Salinarimonas sp.: one gene and its partner. The protein of the gene in region 2 interacts with the protein of the main gene of each other region in a pairwise test. Links are inferred from orthologs where the notes say so. Each region holds a gene or a part of one and is shown on either strand. Other genes may lie near its edges.

What was found. The genes of interacting proteins can lie anywhere in the genome.
Region 1: the proteins of ABL310_RS00580 (region 2) and ABL310_RS10440 interact in binary tests that used the Escherichia coli proteins (3 or more experiments, as listed by UniProt). The link is inferred for Salinarimonas sp. from one-to-one orthologs.

What each region holds. Positions count from the first base shown.
Region 1 is NZ_CP157794.1:2,253,086-2,258,674, reverse strand. The notes cover bases 1,036-4,034. They hold ABL310_RS10440 (ATP-binding protein), read right to left. Parts: upstream 3,083-4,034; coding sequence 1,988-3,082; downstream 1,036-1,987. Other genes in these bases: dusB (tRNA dihydrouridine synthase DusB), read right to left, coding at 3,079-4,034; ntrC (nitrogen regulation protein NR(I)), read right to left, coding at 1,036-1,954. In the rest of the region: ABL310_RS10450 (PAS domain-containing sensor histidine kinase), read right to left, coding at 1-370; more of ntrC, read right to left, coding at 506-1,035; more of dusB, read right to left, coding at 4,035-4,104; ABL310_RS10430 (bifunctional 2-C-methyl-D-erythritol 4-phosphate cytidylyltransferase/2-C-methyl-D-erythritol 2,4-cyclodiphosphate synthase), read left to right, coding at 4,255-5,454; ABL310_RS10425 (nicotinamide-nucleotide amidohydrolase family protein), read left to right, coding at 5,469-5,589.
Region 2 is NZ_CP157794.1:133,521-136,470, forward strand. It holds ABL310_RS00580 (P-II family nitrogen regulator), read right to left. Parts: upstream 1,670-2,950; coding sequence 1,331-1,669; downstream 1-1,330. Other genes in the region: glnA (type I glutamate--ammonia ligase), read right to left, coding at 1-1,236; ABL310_RS00585 (NAD(P)H-hydrate dehydratase), read left to right, coding at 1,895-2,950. UniProt on the Escherichia coli protein: P-II indirectly controls the transcription of the glutamine synthetase gene (glnA). P-II prevents NR-II-catalyzed conversion of NR-I to NR-I-phosphate, the transcriptional activator of GlnA. When P-II is uridylylated to P-II-UMP, these events are reversed.

The DNA.
Region 1 (5,589 bases), 2.1 Mb from region 2 along the record:
ACCAGGGCTCGAGCCCACGCGCCAGCGTGATCGAGGCGACGACGGCGACCACGACGACGGGGACCGTCGCGATCCCGCTGAAGAGGGCGACGAAGCGCAGATGCAGACGCGCGCCGGCCGCGCCGGCCCGGCGCGCCCGGACCAGCCGCTTCGCCTGCACGGCCATGATCGCGCCGAGCGCGAGGATGAAGCCGAGATTCACCGCGAGCGCGTTGACCGTGACCGATTCGGTCGGCTCGATCGGCGTGAGGCCGGACAGGATCAGGAAGGACGCCAGCGCCGAGACGAGCGCGGCCACGACCACGACGAGGCCGACCCAGCCCGGCCCCGTGGCGGCGATCTCGTCGTCCGCGCTCGTCTTGCCCCGCATCTGTTTCACGTCGGCCTCGCCGCGGGGCCCCCGCCCCGATTCGCCCGTTTGCGCTGATGCGTTCACACAACAGTGTGGCGAAACTAATACACTGCCGACGGGGAAGCGAAAGGGGGGCGTGGCGAGCCGCCGCCGTCAGCGGCTCGTGCGGATCACCGGCAGGTCGAGGTCGCGGACCTTCTTGCGCAAGGTGTTGCGATTGAGGCCGAGGAGCTCGGCGGCGCGGATCTGGTTGCCGCGGGTGGCGGTGAGCGCGGCGGCGATGAGCGGCCCCTCCACCTCGCGCAGGATGCGGTGATAGAGCCCCGGCGGCGGCAGCGTATCGCGGAAGTTCGAGAAATAGCGGGTGAGGTGGCGCTCCACCGACCCGGAGAGCGTCTCCGGCGCCTCCGCGCCGTCGCCCCCCGCGGCCACGGGCGACTCGATCGGGCGCACGTCGAGCTCGCCCTCGATGATCGGCGCGGTGATCGTGTCCTGCGGATAGAGCGCGGCGAGGCGGCGGATCAGGTTCTCGAGCTCGCGCACGTTCCCCGGCCAGCGGTAGCGCTTGAGACGGTCCATCGCCTCGGAATCCATCTGCTTGCGGGCGAGGCCTTCCTTCTCGATCTGGGCGAAGAAGTGCCTGGCGAGGTCGGGAATGTCCTCGACGCGCTCGCGCAGCGGCGGCAGGCGCAGGGGCACGACGTTGAGGCGGAAGAACAGGTCCTCGCGGAAGAGCCCCTGCTGGATCGAGATGCGCAGGTCCTTGTTGGTGGCGGCGACGATGCGCACGTTGGTCTTGATCGGCGTGCGCCCGCCCACCGTCGTGTACTCGCCCTGCTGGAGCACGCGCAGGAGCCGCGTCTGCGCCTCCATCGGCATGTCGCCGATCTCGTCGAGGAAGAGCGTGCCCCCCTCGGCCTGCTCGAAGCGCCCGGCCGAGCGGGCGGTGGCGCCGGTGAAGGCGCCCTTCTCGTGGCCGAAGAGCTCCGATTCGATCAGGTCCCGCGGGATCGCCGCCATGTTGACCGCGACGAAGGGGCCGGAGCGGCGCTTGCCGTAATCGTGCAGCGCGCGGGCGACGAGCTCCTTGCCGGTGCCGCTCTCGCCCGTGATCATCACGGTGAGGTCGGTCGGCATCAGCCGCGCCAGCGCCCGGTAGATCTCCTGCATGGCCGGCGAGCGGCCCACCAGCGGGATGTCCTCCCCCTCCCCGTCGGCCGAGGAGACGGGCCCGCGCGGACGCGAGAGCGCGCGGCCGACGACGGCCACGAGCTCCTTCAGGTCGAAGGGCTTGGGCAGGTACTCGTAGGCGCCGCGCTCGGAGGCCTTGATCGCGGTCATGAACGTGTTCTGGGCGCTCATGACGATGATCGGCAATTCCGGCCGCAGCCGCTTGATCCGCGGCAGCAGGTCGAAGGCGTTCTCGTCGGGCATCACCACGTCGGTGATGATGATGTCGCCGTCCCCCTGCGCCACCCAGCGCCACAGCGTCGCCGCGTTGGAGGTGGAGCGCACCTCGTAGCCGGCCCGGGACAGCGCCTGGTTCAGCACGGTGCGGATGGCGGCGTCGTCGTCGGCGAGGAGGATGTGTCCGCTGGGCATGGATCGCACTCTCGGGGATGGGTCGTTAACGCGTCACGAGCCGCGCCCGTCCTCGGCGGCGTGCATCGGCAGGAGCATGCGGAACGTGGTCTTGCGCGGCGCGGGATCGCACTCGACGATCCCGCCGTGGTCGCCCACGATCTTGGCCACCAATGCAAGTCCGAGGCCAGAGCCGTTGGCCTTGGTGGTCACGAACGGGTCGAACAGGTCGGAGACGAGCTCCTGGGGAATGCCCGGCCCATTGTCGCGCACCGCGATCTCGATGGGGAGCGAGACGCGCTCCGCCGAGCCCGGCACGGCGAGGCGCACGCCGGTGCGGAAGGCGGTCGAGAGCACGATCTCGCCCTCGAGCGCGTCCGGGCCGATGGCCTCGGCCGCGTTCTTCACGAGATTGAGCACCACCTGGATGAGCTGGTCGCGGTTGGCGAGCACATGCGGGATCGAGGGGTCGTAGCTCTCGATGATCCGCAAATGGCGCGCGAAGCTCATCTGCGCGAGGCGCTTCACGTGGTCGAGCACGCTGTGCACGTTGACCGGCGCACGCTCGACGGGGCGCTGGTCCCCGAACAACTCGACGCGCTCGACGAGCTTCACGATTCGGTCCGCCTCGTCGCAGATGAGGCGCGTGAGCAGCCGGTCGTCGTCGGCGGCGGATTGCTCGAGCAGCTGCGCCGCGCCGCGGATCCCGGAGAGCGGGTTCTTGATCTCGTGGGCCAGCATGGCGCCGAGCGCGGTCACCGAGCGCGCCGCGGTGCGGTGGGTGAGCTGGCGGTTCATCTTGTCGGCGATGGTGCGCTCCTGGATCATCAGCACCACGACCTCGGGCGCTTCCGCCATCGGCGAGGCGAACACGTCGACGATGCGCTCGAGGCCGAGCCGCGGGCCGCCGATGTCGACCCGGTACTCGCTGACCGAGACGCCGCGGCGGCGCACCTCCTCGATCAGGCTCAGGACCGGCGACCCGAAGGGGATGAAATCGCTCAGCTTCTGGCGCTGGAGGACGCGCTGGCTCGCCTCCAGGAAGGCTTCCGCCGCCGCGTTGACGGCGAGGATGACTTGATCCGGGCCGACGGTGAGGACCGGCAGCGGCAGGGCGTTCATCACCGCCTCGGACGTGGGGGTTCTCATGCGGCGTCTCGGAGGGGATGGGCGTAGGTGGCCTCGATCAGGCGGACGACCTCGGCGGGGTCCTCGCTCGTGACGAGACGGGACCGGAGCGGATCGGGCAGCGCGAAGCCGTCCGTGCGGGCGTGATCGGCGAAGGCGGCGAGGTGCTTGCGGGCGTGGCGCACGGCCATGGCGCGGCCGTAGAGGGCGAGGAGCCCCTGGTAATGGGCGCGCATGGCGGCGACCTTCTCCGCCGGCGCGGGCTCCTCCGCGGGCAGGCCCGCGAGGGCCGCGCCGATCGTGGCGACGAGCCAGGGCCGGCCGAGCGCGGCGCGGCCCACCATCACGGCGTCGGCGCCGGAACGGGCGAGGCAGGCGCGCGCGTTGTCCAGGCTCGCGACGTCGCCGTTGGCGACCAGCGGCAGGCGCGTCGCCTCGCGCACGGGCCGGATCGCATCCCAATCGGCGACGCCCTTGTAGAATTGCCGGCGCGTGCGGCCGTGAACGGTGATCGCCCGCGCGCCCGCGGCCTCCGCCCGGCGGGCGAGCTCCGGGGCGTTCATCGAGGCCTCGTCCCAGCCGAGCCGCATCTTGACGGTCACCGGCACGGCCACCGCGGCGACGGTGGCCTCGATCAGCGTGGTCGCGTGGTCGAGGTCGCGCATCAGCGCCGAGCCCGCCCAGCCGCCGGTGACGCGCTTGGCCGGGCAGCCCATGTTGATGTCGACGATACCCGCCCCGTTCGCCTCGGCGAGGCGCGCGGCCTCCGCCATCCAGCGCGCGTCGCAGCCGGCGAGCTGGACCACGTGGGGCGAGACGCCCTCCCCTTCGGCGCGCAGCCGCGTCTCCTCGTCGCCGTTCACGAAGTCGTCCGAGGCGACCATCTCGGAGACGACGAGGCCCGCGCCGAAGCCGGCCGCGATCCGGCGCAGGTGCACGTCGGTGACACCGGACATGGGCGCGAGCACGGCGCGACGGGGGATCGGCACGGGACCGATACGCCAGGCGGCGGCATTCGCGGGAGAGATCGAAGCGGGGCTCATGGTCGGGCGACTCGTCATTCTGCTCAACAATTAGACAAGCCCGCCAAATTGGCAAGCCTGGGCATGCGCGATCGGACGGGACGGCGCCGATTGCCTCTCGCGGCGGCATTCTCTATCACCGCGATCGTGACAGCCGATCGAGGAAACCGCGTGTCCCAGAGGCCCCGCATCGCCGCCCTGATCGTCGCCGCGGGTCGCGGCTCGCGCGCCGGAGCGGGCGATCCGAAGCAGTACCGGCTCGTCGGCGGCGAGAGCGTGCTCGGCCGGGTGCTCGCGCTCTTCGGCGCGCATGAGACGATCGACCGCATCCTGACGGTGACGCACGCCGACGATTCGGACTTCTACGCCCGAATCGTCGCCGGGCTCGCTCCCGCGGCGCGGGCGAAGCTCGTCGCGCCGGCGCAGGGCGGCGCGACGCGGCAGATCTCGGTGGCGAACGGCCTCGCCCGCCTGGCCGAGGTCGGGGCGCCGGACATCGTCCTCGTCCACGACGCGGCGCGCCCCTTCCTGACGCCGGCCCTGATCGACCGCGCGATCGCCGCCGCCCGCGAGACCGGCGCGGCGATCCCCGGCGTCGCCGTGGTCGATACGATCAAGCGCGTCGACGAGAGCGGACGCGTCGTCGAGACGCCGCCGCGCGCCAGCCTGCGCGCCGTGCAGACGCCCCAGGCCTTCGCCTTCGCGGCGCTGCGGGACGCGCACGAGGCGGCGCGGGCGGCGGGGCGCGACGACTTCACCGACGACGGCGCGCTGATGGAATGGGCGCACCACCCCGTTCACGTCTTCGACGGCGAGCCGGGCAACCTGAAGCTCACCCGGCCGGAGGATTTCGCCGCCGGGACCGGCACGGAGAGCGGCATGATCACGCGCATGGGCACGGGCTTCGACGTCCACGCCTTCACGCAAGGCGACCACGTCTGGCTGGGCGGCGTGCGCATCGCCCACGAGCGGGGCGTGCTCGCCCATTCGGACGGAGACGTCGCGCTGCACGCCCTGACCGACGCCCTGCTCGGCGCTCTCGCGGAGGGCGACATCGGCACCCATTTCCCGCCCTCCGATCCCCGCTGGAAGAGCGCCTCCTCCGACCGGTTTCTCGCTTTCGCCGCCGAGCGCGTGCGCGCCCGCGGCGGCGTGATCGACCTCCTCGACGTGACGATCCTGGCGGAAGCGCCGAAGGTCGGCGCGCATCGCGAGGCCATGCGCGAGGCGATCGCGCGCGCCGCCGACGTTCCGGTCTCGCGCGTCTCGATCAAGGCCACGACGACGGAGAAGCTCGGCTTCACCGGCCGCCAGGAGGGGCTCGCGGCGCAGGCGGCGGCGACCATACGGCTTCCGGAGGACGCGGCGTGATCTTTCCCGACGAGATGCGCGATCGCGCCACCGCGCTGCTCGACGCCTACAAGACCGCGGGGCTGACGATCGCGACCGCCGAAAGCTGCACGGGCGGGCTGATCGCAGGGCTGCTCACCGATATCCCGGGCTCGT
Region 2 (2,950 bases):
GCAGACGGTCGGGATCTTCTTGAGCTCGCGCGGCGGCAGGTCGTAGAGGTCCTTGTCCATCGCCGAGCCGGGGTCGATCTTGTTGGTGATGCCGTCGAGACCGGCCATCAGCAGCGCGGCGAAGGCGAGGTAGGGGTTCGCCGTAGGGTCGGGGAAGCGGACCTCGACGCGCTTGGCCTTCGGCGAGGTCGTCCACGGGATGCGGCAGGACGCCGAGCGGTTGCGCGAGGAATAGGCCAGCAGCACCGGCGCCTCGAAGCCCGGGACGAGACGCTTGTAGGAGTTCGTCGACGGGTTGGTGAAGGCGTTGAGCGCCTTGGCGTGCTTGATGATGCCGCCGATGTAGTAGAGGCACTCCTGGGAGAGGTCGGCGTACTTGTCGCCGGCGAAGAGCGGCTTGCCGTCCTTCCAGATCGACTGGTGGACGTGCATGCCCGAGCCGTTGTCGCCGTAGACCGGCTTCGGCATGAAGGTCGCCGACTTGCCGAACGAGGCGGCGACGTTGTGGATGCAGTACTTGTAGACCTGCATCAGGTCGGCCATGCGCACCAGCGTGTCGAACTTCATGCCGAGCTCGTGCTGGGCCGAGGCGACCTCGTGGTGGTGCTTCTCGACCTTGACGCCCATCTCGGCCATGGCCGCGAGCATCTCCGAGCGCATGTCCTGCCCGGAATCGAGCGGCGGGACCGGGAAGTAGCCGGCCTTCATCTGGATCCGGTGACCCATGTTGCCGCCCTCGTACGCGCGCATGCCGTTGGTCGGCAGCTCGGTCGAGTCGACCTGGAAGGAGACGTTGTAGGGGTCGGCGGCGAACTTCACGTCGTCGAAGACGAAGAACTCGGCCTCGGGGCCGAAGAAGGCGGTGTCGCCCAGGCCCAGCGTCTTGAGGTAGGCCTCGGCCTTCTTGGCGGTGCCGCGCGGGTCGCGGCCGTAGGGCTCGCCGGAGGCGGGCTCGAGCACGTCGCAGACGATCGACATGGTGGTCGCCGAGAAGAACGGGTCGATGCAGGCCGTCTCCGGGTCCGGCATCAGCGTCATGTCGGATTCGTTGATGGCCTTCCAGCCGGCGATCGACGAGCCGTCGAACATGATGCCGTCCGCGAAGGTGTCCTCGTCCACGAAGGACACGTCGAACGTGACGTGCTGCCACTTGCCCTTCGGATCGGTGAAGCGGAAGTCGACGTACTTGACGTCGTTGTCCTTGATCGCCTTGAGCACGTCGTTGGCGGTCTGCATGTCCGGGTAGTCCTCTTCTCAGGGGGTCTTCAGGGCAGGATTGTGTTTCCGCTGGCCGGGCGGCCGCGGCTTGGTCTTGGCGGGTGAGCGCGGGTCAGATCGCGTCTGCCCCGGTCTCGCCGGTGCGGATGCGGATCGCCTCGTCGATCGTCGATACAAAAATCTTGCCATCGCCGATGCGGCCGGTCTGCGCGGCCTTGCGGATGGCCTCGACGGCCTTCTCGACGAGCTCGTCGGCCAGCACGATCTCCAGCTTCACCTTGGGCAGGAAGTCCACGACGTACTCCGCGCCGCGATAGAGCTCGGTATGGCCCTTCTGGCGGCCGAAACCCTTGGCCTCGATGACCGTGATCCCCTGCAGCCCGACGTCCTGAAGCGCTTCCTTCACTTCGTCGAGCTTGAACGGCTTGATGATCGCCTCGATCTTTCGCATGTCGGCTTCGCCTTCGGTCGTCGGTTGAGCGTCTTCGGCGCGGGCCGCGGGTCCGCGCAGGATGTCATATCACCACGCGCGCGCAGGCGAGAAGGCGAGCTGATCGGTTTTGCGGCGGCGATTGCACATATTCTGTGCAATCGCCTATCCCCGAGGCGGTCTGGCGATACGCTCTGAGTCGCGGCCGCGCAGAGGGGGCGCGAGGCAGGCAGGAGGCGGCGAAAAATGATGCATTGTCTGCTCTCGACGGCCGAGATGCACGAGGCCGACCGTCGCGCGATCGCCGGCGGCGTCTCCGGCCCGGCCCTGATGGAGGCGGCGGGCGCCGCCGTCGCCGCGGCCGCCGCCGAGCTGCTGCCGCCCGCCTCCGAGAGCCGGCGCCGCGTGCTCGTCGCCTGCGGACCGGGCAACAACGGCGGAGACGGCTTCGTCGCCGCGCGCCTCCTCGCCGAGACGGGCCACGCCGTGGTCGTCGCTCTGCTGGGCGCCCGCGAGGCCCTGAAGGGCGACGCCGCCGACGCCGCCTCGCGCTGGCCCGGCGACACGATCCCGCTCTGCGCCGCCGATCCCGCCGCGGCGGATCTCGTGATCGACGCCCTGTTCGGCGCGGGGCTCGCCCGCCCGATCGAGGGCGACCCGGCGTCCTTCCTGCGCGCCGTCGCGCAGAGCGGCGCGCCCGTGGTCGCGGTGGACGTGCCGTCGGGCCTCGACGGCGACACCGGCGCGGTGAGGGGATACGCCGCGCAGGCGAGCGTCACCGTCACCTTCGCGCGGCGCAAGCCCGGGCACCTGCTCCTGCCCGGCCGCACCCTCTGCGGCCGCCTGCGCCTCGCCGACATCGGCATCCCGGACGGGGTGATCGCGAGCCTCGCGCCGACGACCTTCGCCGACGAGGCGCCCCTGTGGGAGCCGTGCTTCCCGCGCCCGGCGCTCGACGCGCACAAATATTCCCGTGGCCACGCCCTCGTCCTCTCCGGCCCCGCCGACGCCACCGGCGCGGCGCGCATGGTCGCCCGCGGCGCGCTGCGGATCGGCGCCGGCGCGGTCACCGTCGGCTCGCCGCGCGACGCGCTCGCCGTGAACGCGGCCCAGCTCACCGCGATCATGCTGCGCCCCTGCGACGACGCCGCCGATCTGGAGGGGCTCCTCGCCGACGAGCGGATCACCGTCGTGGCGCTCGGCCCCGGGCTCGGCCGCGACCGCGCCCGGGCGCTGGTCGAGGCGGCGGCACGCGCCGCGCACGCCGCAAAGCGCGCCCTCGTCCTCGACGCCGACGCGCTC